3 regions of the Rhizobium favelukesii genome follow, and region 3 is predicted to be linked to each of the others. Evidence: predicted binding sites of a transcription regulator. Region 3 holds the regulator's gene; each other region holds the start of a gene.
What was found. The regulator PhoB, encoded in region 3, activates phosphate uptake and scavenging genes when phosphate is short. The targets are predictions, from matches to a motif close to TGTCATNNANCTGTCAT.

Region 1 (4,416 bases), 1.8 Mb from region 3:
TTGTGGACGTCGGCTTCACACCGGGCGCGCCAGACGAGTTCATGGCGAACATCCGGGTTAAGGATACCGGCATCGGCATTCCGGGCGACAAGCTCGAGTCCATTTTTGACAAGTTCTCGCAAATCGACGCATCCTCCACGCGTCGCCACGAGGGAACCGGACTTGGCCTTGCCATCACGGCAGGACTGGTCGACTTGTTTGGCGGCAACCTCGAGGTGGACAGTCAGCCGGGGGAAGGCTCGGTCTTTACCGTGAACCTGCCTTTCGTCGTGGCCGCGGCGCGCCTGGCAAAGCCGCTGCCCGTCAACGTCAGGGGTGCGCGTGTTCTCATCGTCGACGACAACGTGGTCAACCGACAGATTTTAACCGAGCAATTGGCGCTTTGGGGCTTCGATGGCGCGGCAGCCGAAGACGGACCCGCGGCATTTGCAATCCTCGAGGCTGCGGACGAGTTTGGTATAGGGATCGATGCAGTCGTGCTCGACGACCCGATACCGGGCATGAATGGTGCCGAGATCGCACGGAAACTGCGCATCGACAGGCGCTTCGAGCGTCTGCCGATCATCTTTCTCACGTCGATGGGCATTTCCGGGGCCGAAAAAGAGTTCGCAGCGCTTAACGGCCAAGCCTATCTGATGAAGCCGGCGCGGGCCAGCGTGCTGAGGAACACCATTGTTGACGTCGTGCGTGCGAGCCGGGCGAAGCAGATTGCCGCTGTTGTCACCATGCCGCCCAGCGTTCAGGCGGCACCGCCGCCGCTCCCCAAGGTCCAACCTCGCGAACGTGCACCGCGCGAGTTCATCGATGTGCTGGTTGCGGAAGACAACGAGGTCAACCAGATCGTCTTCACGCAGATATTGCAGGAAACCGGCCGCAACTTTCTCGTTGTCGGCAACGGTTGGGAGGCCGTCGAGGCATTTGACCGTTATACCCCACGCATCATCATGATGGATGTCTCGATGCCCGTGATGAACGGCCATGACGCGACGCGCGCAATACGCAATCGCGAGCGCGGACAAGGCCATCGCGTGCCAATTATCGGAGTGACAGCGCATGCGCTGGAGGCCGACCGCGATCTCTGCCTGGAGGCAGGCATGGACGATTACATGTCAAAGCCGATCAGCCCGGAACTGCTCGAAGAGAAGCTGGAGCTGTGGTTGGGCCGAAGCGAGCAACAGGCTGGGCGCTCGGCGAGCTAGGATTTGATGCCGCACAGCATCTCGCGCTTTCCGGCAAAGCCGCTTCGACGCTCCACCACAAAGCCTGCCGCAATCAGGTTGCGCCGGACAAAGCCGGCCGCGGCATAGGTCGCAAAGGTTCCGTTCGGCTTCGTCTTGTCGCAGACGAGGTGCATCAATTCCGCAGACCACATGTCGGCGTTGCGCGACGGGGCGAAGCCATCGAGATACCAGGCATCGAAGCCGGCCTCGGTGGCCGCAACGCCTTCAAGAGCGCGGCCGCAGACGACGCTGAGGGATGTCTGGTCATCAAGCCTCAGCGATACCGTTGCCTGCGGCGTTTCTGGCCATGCTGCCGCCAGGGCTTGCCGTTCGGCATCGATCTCGGTCCAATGAGAAAGCGCACGATCGATTTCCTCGCGGTGCATCGGATAAAGCTCGAACGACATGAAGTGCAGTTGCTGCCCCGTGCGCCGATTGAGCTTCCACTGGCGCCATGTCTCGGCAAAGTTCAAACCGGTGCCGAAGCCGAGCTCGCCGATCAGGAAGTCGCCGTGAACCTGCCAGCGTTGCGGCAGGCCGTTGCCGGCAAGGAAGACATGCCCGCATTCCAACCTGCCGTCAGTCTGGCAATAAAAATGGTCGCCAAAGGCCGGTGAATAGGGCATATCGCCGTCGCGCCACTCAAGCGGCTGGTGCGCGCCAGCGATTTTTTCGGGATCCGTATCTGTCATGACCAAAGCCGATAGTCCGGCCTTGTCTTCCGGTCAATCATCGACTGCCCTGCTGATCGTCGGCGGCGGGATCATGGGGCTGTGGGCGGCAGTTCACGCGGAGCGTCTCGGCATCGATGCGTTGCTCGTCGACGCCGATCGGCTCGGCCACGGCGCAAGCGGTGGCCTGCTGGGAGCCCTCATGGCGCATATGCCGGACAAGTGGAACGCCAAGAAGCAATTTCAGTTCGATGCGCTGGTTTCGCTGGAAGCGGAGATTGCAGCGTTGGAACAGCAGACGGGCCTTTCCACCGGCTATCGCCGCTCAGGGCGTCTCATTCCGTTGCCGAAGCCGCATTTGCGTAAGATCGCGCTTGGCCATTCCCGGGATGCTGAGGAGCGCTGGATCGCGGGCGAGCGGCGCTTCCACTGGCATGTGCTCGACAGGCCTCCCCAAGAGAATTGGCTCGACGGAGCGGCTGGCCAAAGTGGCTTCGTGCACGACACGCTTGCCGCCAGAGTTGCCCCGCTCTCTCTCATCGCTGTACTCGCTGCATTCCTGCGTGACGCACGGCATGTCCGCGTTGCCGAGCACGTTTCGGTCGATGGTTTCGATCTTCAGCGCAAGGTCGCAAAGACCAGCATGGGCGACGTTACTTTCAGCCAATGCATTGTGGCCGCGGGCCACCAATCCTTTCCCTTGCTCGAGCGCAGCACCGGGGGTCTTTCAAGGCCGCTCGGCCAGCCCGTCAAAGGCCAGGCGGCATTGCTGAAAGTCGACGTGGACCCGTCCATGCCGACGATCTTCCGCGATGGGCTGTATATTGTTGCGCATGAGGGCGGTCATGTCGCCATCGGCAGCACGAGCGAGGTTCGCTTCGACGAGCCGTTCTCGACCGATCGACAGCTGGACGCACTGATTGAGGCAGCCGCACAACTGGTGCCGGCATTGCAAGGCGCGCCCATTGTCGAACGATGGGCCGGTCTGCGGCCGAAGGCGATCGACCGTGATCCGATGGTTGGCGCGCATCCAGATCATGACAGCCTTGTCGCCTTGACGGGCGGCTTCAAGGTCAGCTTCGGTCTGGCGCACCATCTGGCGGCGGTCGCGGTCCACCTGGCCGCCGGTCGTCAGCCGCCCTTTGCGCTGCCCGAAAGCTTCCTGCTTGCCAATCACATCCGCGTAGCGTCACGCTAAACGTGAATTAGCGTTTCCTGCCTTTCGTCAATCTGTCACGCAAATCACCTATCTGCTAGCGCAATCGCGGCGCCGACGGAGGGCTGCGCCGTTTGTCTACGGAGGAAATGTGATGCGCTATGCGATTTGCTTCACGCCCGCTGCGAGCGACCCGCTCTCATATGTGGCCGCAAATTGGTTGGGTCGGAACGTGTTTTCCGGCGAGACGGTCGAGCCGACCGCAATACGCGGCCTGAGCATTCACGAGATCGCTTTCCATACGGCGATGCCGCGCCGCTATGGTTTTCACGGTGTCCTGAAGGCACCCTTTCGCCTTGCCGCCGATGTGACGGAGGCGCAACTTTTGCGCGATCTTATGCGCTTCTGCGGCACACTGACGCCGTTTCACATCAATCGTCTGGAGGTGGCCCGGCTCGGTGCGTTCTACAGTCTCGTTCCGTCGCTGCCCTGCGAACACGCCCACTACCTTGCCAGTGCCGTTGTTCAGGAGTTCGATCGATTCCGCGCGCCGTTGAGCGAGGCGGAAATCGAGCGGACCGATCCGGGTGGTCTATCTGCGGCGCAGTTCGCCAATCTGCACCGCTGGGGAAGCCCCTATGTGATGGACGAATTTCGTTTTCACATGCCGCTGACCGGCCCCGTCAGCCACTGCGACATGCCACGGGTCGAGCAGGCGCTTCGGGCCGTCTTCGAGCCGGTACTTGCCGATCGCGTGAAGGTCGCCAACGTTGCGTTGATGATCGAGGAAGGGAATGGCGGGCCGTTTCGCGTGCATTCGCTGCATCCGATGGGCAAGGTCAGCGCTCGGCGGGATCGTGTTCCTGCGTTAGCCTAAGGGTTTGTGCCGCAAAGGCGAAACTCTGTTGCGTACTTTCCGTCTCGACATTCCGTCTGCGGATGTTACCGTTTCGCCGACTTTCAGGAAGGTGATTTCATGGTATCCGAGACCTATCCGCGCAATCTCATCGGCTATGGACGCAATACGCCCGATCCGAAGTGGCCGGGCGATGCCCGCGTGGCCGTCCAGTTCGTCATCAATTACGAAGAGGGCGGCGAGAGCTGCATTCTAGACGGCGATCCGGCCTCCGAAAACCTTCTGTCGGAAATCGTCGGCGCTGCACCCTGGCAGAGCCAACGCAACCTCAACATGGAGTCGATCTATGAATATGGCTCGCGCGCCGGTTTCTGGCGGTTGTGGCGCCTGTTCACGGAACTCAAGGTACAGGCGACCGTTTATGGCGTGACGCTCGCCATGGCGCGCAACCCCGAGGCCGTCGCGGCCATGAAGGAAGCCGGCTGGGAAATCGCCAGCCATGGCTACCGCTGG
Region 2 (4,416 bases), 2.1 Mb from region 3:
GCGCGCAGTCAACCGCACCGGCGGCACTTTGCTCATTGCTGCGGGCGCCGTCACAGCCGGCTATCGGCGCATCGCCGCGTAAATAATTCCAGCGGGTTGCAGCAAAGCAACGAATACGTTAATGGCGAAATCCGGGCTTAAGGTTTTTGGTAACTTCTAACGCTGCCGGGGCGGCGCATTCACGAAAGTGAGAGTATGGTAGCGATCGGTTTTTCCGGCCTGAAACGCAGTCTCATCGTTTCCACGATGCTCTGCGGCGTTGTCGCCGGATGCACGAGCGTCGAATACACGTCGCAGGCCGAATTGACCGCAGTCCAGACCGTTGTCCCGACGCCGAAGCCGGGCGAAGACGCTACGCTTGCAGCCGTGCCCGCCGGCGAAGGAACGACAGAAACGGCGATGATCACCGCCGCTGACCAGACGGCGATCGCCCTCGCAGCGCCCGCCATGCCGGCAACCGATCCCTCTCAGTTAAACGGTCAAATCCAGACAGCGACGGCAACGGGTAATGCGCAGATCCCGCTGACGCCTGAGATGACGGCGATTCAGTCCGTCGTACCGACCCCGCGCCCGGGAACCCCCTCCCCGGCGACGCAGCTTGCCTTTGCAGCAACGCCTCAGAACGGCGGCGGTGCCATCGCCGCGCTTTCCGCGATCGACACCACACCGCATCCGATGATGGACTACGGTTTCGACACCTCGGGGCCCTCCGATCCGCCGGCTGCTCCACCCATGTTCAGTGATAGCGATGACGATGGCGCACCGACCGTCGAGAAAAGCGCGATCACCAAGATCATCGACAAGTACTCGAAACTTTACCGGGTGCCCGCCTCGCTGCTTCACCGCGTCGTGCATCGCGAAAGCCGCTACAATGCCAAGGCCTATAACAAGCGCGGTTATTTTGGCCTGATGCAGATCAAGTACAATACGGCCAAGTCGATGGGCTACGATGGCGAACCTGCGGGCCTGTTTGACGCCGAGACCAACATCAAATACGCCGCCAAGTATCTCCGCGGCGCCTGGCTTGTGTCCGACAGCAGTGAAGACGATGCTGTCCGCCTCTATGCCCGTGGCTACTATTACGACGCCAAGCGCAAGGGCATGGACGACGTCGCCCACGGGAACTACTGACTACTGCCGAGGAAGCGCCGCTAGAATCTCCTTCACGAGGATCTGCGGTCTATAGCCAAGCCAGCTTGGCGTCAGCCCGAGCCTGACGACGACAAGCTTCGCAGACGGCACGATCGCGACACTCTGTCCATCATGCCCTTCCATCCAGAACGTGTCTTCAGGAAGACCGGCAGTCGCGCTGCTATCGCCGCCCGGCGCGGCGAGCCAGGCCTGCGCCTGCGTATATTTGCCACCAGAGGCGGCAGTCGGCGTCCTCATTGCCGCCATGAACCGTTCCGGCAACAGCCTCTGTCCATTCCAGACACCGTCCTGAAGAAGAAACTGGCCGAAACGAGCCCAATCCCGCGCTGTGGCGTAGAGATAAGAACTGCCGGCAAAGGTGCCGCGGGCATCGACCTCCAGAACGGCGCTCGACATGCCGAGCGGATCGAACAGCGCCATCTTGGGATAGGCAAGCGCTGCCTGCATGTTGCCGATCCGATCCATCCATATCTTCGAGATCAAGACCGATGTGCCGCTCGAATAGTTGAAGCGCACGCCCGGGCTCGCCTCCAAGGGGAGGCTCGCCGGCAGTGCCGTCATATCTGCATCGAGATAGAGCATTCGTGTGACATCGGCGACCGTGCCATAACTCTCGTTGAAGGCCAGGCCGCTCTCCATGCCCAGAAGATCCCTGAGCTTGATTGCTGAATGATCGCCGCCCTGCCACTGCGGCAGGAGGGCTGCGTCACCAAACGCGATCCTGTTGTCGAGCATCAGCCGTCCGACGATCGCTGCATTGACGGTCTTCGTCATCGACCAGCCCGTCAGCGGCGTTGTTGGATTGAAGCCGTCACCGTAGTGCTCGGCGATGATACGGCCGTTGTGAACGACGACAACCGCGCGCGCTTCAGGACCGGTCAAATTGGTGTCTGAAAGCAGCGCGTCGACACGGCTGTCATCGACCTTTGCGACGGCGTTGCCCTCCGGCCATATCTCATCATTTTGCGGCTCTGGAGCGGCAGGGCGATCGGGCACTGCGCTCGCTGCCGCTTCAAAATCCCCGTCCGGCACGCTGCTGCAGCCGAGTGCGCCGCGATAGATCGCATAGCCCGGTGCGAAGACCCCGAGGATGCGCGCTGTAACTCGCTTCTCCTGCCTGTCGACAGCCACACGCACCAGCCGCAGCAACGGATTTCCCGGCGCCTGAACGTCCTCGTAGAGCACCTGTTCAGGATCCCGCCCTGCGAGGAAGACGTTCGAGCAAACGATCTTGGCTGCATAGCCATCACCCACCCGCAGCAATTCCGGTGGGCTGACGTAAAGCCAAGTCGCGCCCATAGCGACGATCACGACCAGCAGAAGGGCAAGTGACTTCACGACACGCAGCACAAATCGCATGTACGGTCCTCCATGCCTGCAAGAAAAGCAGGAAAGCCCGCGGCGCGAAAGACCCGAACGCCCGGATGCGTTTCTATTTGCAGCCGCGCAAAGCCCTGCCCACAGCCTGCGTCATCAAACTGTAGTGACGGCGCGCTAAACGCCCTGAACGCTAAAAGGGTGAAAGATTCATATGACGGAATTTGCACCGGATGCCGGCTTCCGCAAGAACCGGAAACTCAAGGCAGCCCTTCTCCGCCACAATGCCTTCTCCAAGGCAGGCTTTTCGGAACGGCTTTTCGGCCTATTGTTTTCCGGCTTGGTCTACCCGCAAATTTGGGAAGATCCCGACCTCGACATGCTGGCGATGGAGCTTCAGCCGCATCACCGCATCGTAACGATCGGCTCCGGCGGCTGCAACATGCTCGCCTATCTCTCCAGAAGCCCGGCGTCGATTGATGTGGTGGACCTTAATGCGCATCACATCGCCCTCAATCGGCTGAAACTCGCGGCGTTCCGTCACCTTCCCGGACACGCCGACCTCGTTCGCTTCCTCGCCACACCGCGCGAAACGTCGAACAGCCACGCCTTCGACCAGTTCCTCGCAGCAAATCTCGACGAGACAACTCGGAACTACTGGAATGGCCGGAAGTTCGGCCGTCGGCGCGTGACGGTTTTCGACCGCAACATCTACGAAACGGGCCTCCTCGGTCGGTTCATCGGTGCAGCCCACCTGCTTGCCCGCCTGCATGGCGTCGAGCTGACGGAGATGACAAAGGTACGTTCGCTGCGCGAGCAGCGCCAGTTCTTCGACGAGAGGATCGCACCGCTCTTCGACAAGCCGGTCGTACGCTGGATCACCGGCCGCAAGAGCTCGCTGTTCGGCCTCGGCATCCCGCCGCAGCAGTATGACGAACTGGCAAGCCTCGCAGCCGACCAGTCGATCGCTCCCGTCCTGCGCCACCGTCTTGAAAAGCTCGCCTGCCACTTCCCCATGCAGGAAAACTATTTTGCCTGGCAGGCTTTCGCTCGCCGCTACGCACCGAAGGGTGACGGCCCGCTTCCGACCTATCTCGAACCGGCGAACTACGAGGCGATCCGTGCCAATGTGGATCGCGTCAACGTTCATCATGCAAGCTTCACCGAGCTTCTCGCCGGCGAGGCGGCCGCCTCGCGCGATCGTTATATCCTTCTGGACGCACAGGATTGGATGACGGACCAGCAACTGAATGATCTATGGGCCGAGATCAGCCGCACCGCGCGTGAAGGCGCTCGGGTGATTTTCCGCACCGCGGCCGAAAAAAGCATCATCGAAGGACGCCTGTCGCCTGCGATCGGCGATCAGTGGACCTACATGGAGGAACGCTCGATCGAACTGACGGCGCTCGATCGCTCGGCGATCTATGGCGGCTTCCATATCTACAGGAAGACCGCGTGAGAGGCGTCGACACCAACCCGGTCGTCAAGGACGACCGCCATGCCGCCCTGATGGATGGCATGTATCGCTATCAGCGCCACATCTATGACCTGACGCGTAAGTATTACCTGCTCGGTCGCGATCAGACGATCCGCAATCTGAATGTGCCGGCAGGCGGCACGCTGCTGGAGGTCGGTTGCGGAACCGGCCGCAACCTCGCGCTTGCCCATAGATATTATCCGCAGGCTAAGCTCTACGGCCTCGATATTTCGGCGGAGATGCTGATCTCCGCGCGCAAGACATTCGAGACCAAAGCCACGCTCCCGGATTTCCGTGTCGCGGACGCGACGGCCTTCACGCCGCGCGAATTCGGCGTCGGCGGCTTCGACCGCATCCTCATTTCCTACGCGCTTTCCATGATCCCGGATTGGGAGTGCGCGATCGACTCGGCCTTGGCCGCCCTAGCCCACGGCGGCGAGTTGCACATCGTCGATTTTGGCCAGCAGGAA
Region 3 (4,416 bases):
ACACGGCCTTTCAGCAGACGGCGATCACGTTGCCGATCGAATTCAGCGAGAAAACGATCGACCCGAACAACAAGCGGGCGACCGATCCGTCCGTGCTGATTGCCGCGAACTACCCGGTTCTCATCCGCGACGCGATGATCAAGACGCTGAACCTGAACGCATCGAGCCGTCCTGATGTGCGTGATGCGACAGCGATGATCTCCAAGGGTGCGCCGATCCAGTTGCGCGACATGGTCGTTGCCGATCCGTCGCTCATCGGCAAGACGGTCAATGTGACGCTGCTTGCCGACGCCAACATCGACTCCGCCAACAAGGGTCAGATCGACCTCAAGGTGGACGAAAAGAACCGCAAGGTGAACGACAAGCAGGTTGGCTGGATGAACCAGCTGGCTGCCACCGGTACCCTGCACAAGCAGTTCAACACCGGGCTCTTTGTCAACGGCAACTCCAGCCGTCCGGAAGCCGCGGGCCTTGGCGTTGCGCTGATCGGCTCGCTCTACCTGATGCTGATCGTGCTTGCCCTCGCACTGCCGATCGGCGTTGCCGCTTCGATCTACCTCGAAGAATTCGCCCCGAAAAACAAGCTGACGGACCTGATCGAGGTGAACATCAATAACCTCGCAGCCGTTCCCTCGATCGTCTATGGTCTGCTCGGTCTTGCCGTCTTCATCAACTTCGCTGGCCTGCCGCGCTCGGCGTCGCTGGTCGGCGGTCTGGTGTTGACGCTGATGACCTTGCCGACGATCATCATCGCGACCCGCGCAGCACTTCGCGCCGTGCCGCCGTCGATCCGGGCGGCTGCTCTTGGCCTCGGCGCTTCCAAGATGCAGATGGTCTTTCACCACGTACTGCCGCTTGCGATGCCCGGCATCCTGACCGGCACCATCATTGGCCTGGCGCACGCGCTCGGCGAGACCGCACCGCTCCTCCTGATCGGCATGGTCGCGTTCGTAGCCAACGCTCCGGCAACGCCGATGGATCCTTCGACGGCCCTGCCGGTGCAGGTCTATATGTGGGCCAACGAAGCCGAACGGGCGTTCGTCGAACGCACGTCGGGTGCCATCATCGTCCTGCTCCTGTTCCTGATCGTCATGAACTTCGGAGCCATCCTCTTGCGTCGTCGCTTTGAGCGCCGCTGGTAAACGGAGTAGACATTATGAACATGTTGACGGAAGCAGCAGTTGAGAAGGCGCTGGATCAGAAGATGAATACCGTTCCCTATAAGATGATCGGCCAGGACGTCTCGGTTTACTACGGCGAGAAGCGCGCGCTCTTCGACGTAAAACTGAACATTCGCGAAAACACCGTGACGGCGCTCATCGGCCCTTCGGGCTGCGGCAAGTCCACCTTCCTGCGCAGCCTGAACCGTATGAACGACACGATCGACGGTTGCCGCGTCACCGGCAAGATCACGCTCGACGGCGAAGATATCTACGATCCGGATATCGACGTCGTGGAACTGCGGGCCCGCGTCGGCATGGTGTTCCAGAAGCCGAACCCGTTCCCGAAGACGATCTACGAAAACGTCGCCTACGGCCCGCGCATCCACGGTCTCGCCAAGTCGAAGGCCGACATGGATCAGATCGTCGAACTCAGCCTGCAGCGCGCCGGCCTGTGGAACGAAGTGAAGGATCGCGTTCATGAAGCCGGCACCGGCCTTTCCGGTGGCCAGCAGCAGCGCCTCTGCATCGCCCGCGCCGTTGCCGTGAGCCCTGAAGTGATCCTGATGGACGAGCCGTGCTCTGCGCTCGATCCGATTGCGACGGCAAAGGTCGAGGAGCTGATCCACGAGCTTCGCGAGAACTACACGATCGTCATCGTGACGCACTCGATGCAGCAGGCTGCCCGTGTTTCGCAGCGCACCGCCATGTTCCACCTCGGCAACCTCGTCGAGGAGAACGATACCGACAAGATGTTCACCAACCCGGACGATCCGCGCACCCAGGACTACATCATGGGGCGCTTCGGTTGATCGCCGGCGTCGGTAACACTCACGATATTCAAGGATGATCCCTATGGCATCGACACATATCTTTTCTGCCTACGACGATGATTTGAAGTTCCTGTCCCGCCGTATCTCGGAAATGGGCGGCCTGGCCGAGCAGATGGTCTCGGATGCCGTTCGCGCTCTTGTAAACGGCGATACTGCCCTGGCCCAGAAGGTCATTTCTGACGACGTGATCCTCGACCACGCTGAACGCGAGATCGGTGACAAGGCAATCGTTACGATCGCCCGTCGCCAGCCGATGGCGGCCGACCTCCGCGAGATCATGGGTTCGATCCGCATCGCGGCCGATCTTGAGCGCGTCGGCGATCTCGGCAAGAACACCGCCAAGCGCGTCATTGCTGTCCAGAGTGCCGGCGTGCCGCGCAAGCTCGCCCGCGGCCTCGAGCACCTTTCCGAACTGGCGCTCGTCCAGCTCAAGGAAGTCCTCGACGTCTATACGAGCCGTGCTGCCGACAAGGCAAAGTCGATCCGCGAGCGCGACGAGGAAATCGACGCGATGTACACCTCGCTGTTCCGCGAGATGCTCACCTACATGATGGAAGATCCGCGCAACATCACCAGCTGCACGCATCTTCTGTTCTGCGCCAAGAACATCGAGCGCATCGGCGACCACGCCACCAACATTGCCGAGACCATCTATTACATGGCCACCGGTGCTCAGCCGGAAGGCGAACGTCCGAAGGACGATACCGCCAACACCGTCGGCGCCGTCACGGAATAGTCGTTCTGCGACCGCGCCCCCAGGAGACCGAAACGAATGATCCCTAAAGTAGCTGTCGTTGAAGACGAAGAAGCACTGAGCGTGCTTCTTCGCTATAACCTTGAAGCTGAAGGTTTTGAGGTCGATACCATCCTGCGCGGCGACGAGGCCGAGATCCGGCTGCAGGAACGCACGCCAGACCTTTTGATCCTGGATTGGATGCTGCCGGGTGTGTCCGGCATCGAGCTCTGCCGGCGTCTGCGTATGCGACCGGAAACCGAGCGCCTTCCCATCATTATGCTGACGGCTCGCGGCGAGGAAAGCGAACGCGTTCGCGGTCTCTCCACCGGCGCCGACGACTACGTCGTCAAGCCGTTTTCGACGCCGGAGCTTGTCGCGCGCGTCAAGGCAATGCTTCGTCGCGCCAAGCCGGAGGTGCTCTCCACGCTGCTGAAGTGCGGCGACATCGAGCTCGACCGCGAGACGCATCGCGTTCATCGCAAGAGCCGTGAAGTCCGCCTCGGCCCAACCGAGTTCCGGCTCCTCGAGTTCCTGATGGCGTCCCCCGGACGCGTCTTCTCGCGTTCACAGCTCCTCGACGGCGTCTGGGGTCACGATATCTATGTGGACGAACGCACCGTCGACGTCCATGTCGGTCGCCTGCGCAAGGCGCTGAACTTCTCCAACATGCAGGATGTCATCCGCACCGTGCGCGGCGCCGGATATTCCATGGAAGCATAAGGCTTCGATGGGGACCGAGCGGCTTTCATCTCGGAAACAAAAAAACGGGCCCGCCTCGTGCGGTAATGCAGTTCACTTAGGTTTGCTTACGGCTCTTATCGGGTATCTGGCAGGCAGTTTTTTGACGACACGGGGGCATGATCGCCCCCGTTTTTCTGTCAGCAGCAAGTCTGCCAATCTGTTTCTCAATCTGGTGAGGTGGGCGGGGATTTTGCCGGGTGCTTCGATCGCCATCCATCCCCATTCGTGACGCAGGTAATGCAGGGCTGTGATAAAGCTTAGTCGGGTTGGCTCGACTTGGGCTTCGGTCGCGACCTCTGCCATTTCGAGCCGCACCAGATTGTAGGCCAGCAACGCGCCCCAGACCTCCTGATAGACAGTCTCCGGCGTGCCGCTTCGCAGGGTCAGTTCGCTACCGAGAAGCTCCTGCTTGAGTTCGCGATAACTTGTCTCGATGCGCCATCGCTCTTCATACTGATGGACGATTTCGCTTGCCGGATAAGTTTGTCTGTCCATCAGCGATGTCAACAATATGCGCTTTTTGCCATGGCTGGTGGTCGTCTCGATGGCCCTGACCTCCCAGAAGGCCGGCAAGTCCGGTTCTGCCTGCCGCGCCTGGGGCGAGACCTTCATGCGCACCCGATAATCGGTGGGGTGCGGATCCAGTCGTTCCCATGTGCTGTTGGCTTTGGCCGGAATCAGCCAGTGACGCTCATGTCCCTTCGTCTGCAATTGCAAGAGAAGGCTGGCACTGAAGAAGCCCTTGTCGAAGACCGTCAGCGAATGGTCCGGAACCCGGTCGAGCAGGCTTTTGGCGTAGAGCATCTCGTTTGTGCCATAGGCTCCGAACACCGCATCACGCACCAGATGCGTCGCCAGCGCCGTCAGCGTCAGCAGCCGCAATTGCGGATAGCTTGCGACAACGCCAGACGCGTAGGCCTGCGCTCCAAAATGCGCCCGGTTCTCC

Region 1: LPU83_RS53405 (DUF1045 domain-containing protein) is a predicted target of PhoB. The motif match lies at 3,112-3,128, and genes of this name have one in related genera.
Region 2: LPU83_RS51935 (BtaA family protein) is a predicted target of PhoB. The motif match lies at 2,621-2,637, and genes of this name have one in related genera.

What each region holds. Positions count from the first base shown of each region.
Region 1 covers NZ_HG916852.1:2,994,807-2,999,222, reverse strand. Annotated here, with positions in the region: gene LPU83_RS53420 (PAS domain-containing hybrid sensor histidine kinase/response regulator) at 1-1,199, shown strand, start outside; gene mnmC2 (tRNA (5-methylaminomethyl-2-thiouridine)(34)-methyltransferase MnmC2) at 1,196-1,912, opposite strand; gene LPU83_RS53410 (NAD(P)/FAD-dependent oxidoreductase) at 1,911-3,089, shown strand; gene LPU83_RS53405 (DUF1045 domain-containing protein) at 3,202-3,924, shown strand; gene puuE (allantoinase PuuE) at 4,024-4,416, shown strand, end outside.
Region 2 covers NZ_HG916852.1:2,692,201-2,696,616, forward strand. Annotated here, with positions in the region: gene LPU83_RS51920 (LysE family translocator) at 1-82, shown strand, start outside; gene LPU83_RS51925 (lytic transglycosylase domain-containing protein) at 196-1,131, shown strand; gene LPU83_RS51930 (serine hydrolase domain-containing protein) at 1,132-2,511, opposite strand; gene LPU83_RS51935 (BtaA family protein) at 2,684-3,928, shown strand; gene LPU83_RS51940 (class I SAM-dependent methyltransferase) at 3,979-4,416, shown strand, end outside.
Region 3 covers NZ_HG916852.1:619,453-623,868, forward strand. Annotated here, with positions in the region: gene pstA (phosphate ABC transporter permease PstA) at 1-1,142, shown strand, start outside; gene pstB (phosphate ABC transporter ATP-binding protein PstB) at 1,157-1,972, shown strand; gene phoU (phosphate signaling complex protein PhoU) at 2,016-2,729, shown strand; gene phoB (phosphate regulon transcriptional regulator PhoB) at 2,766-3,449, shown strand; gene LPU83_RS41450 (IS4 family transposase) at 3,522-4,416, opposite strand, start outside.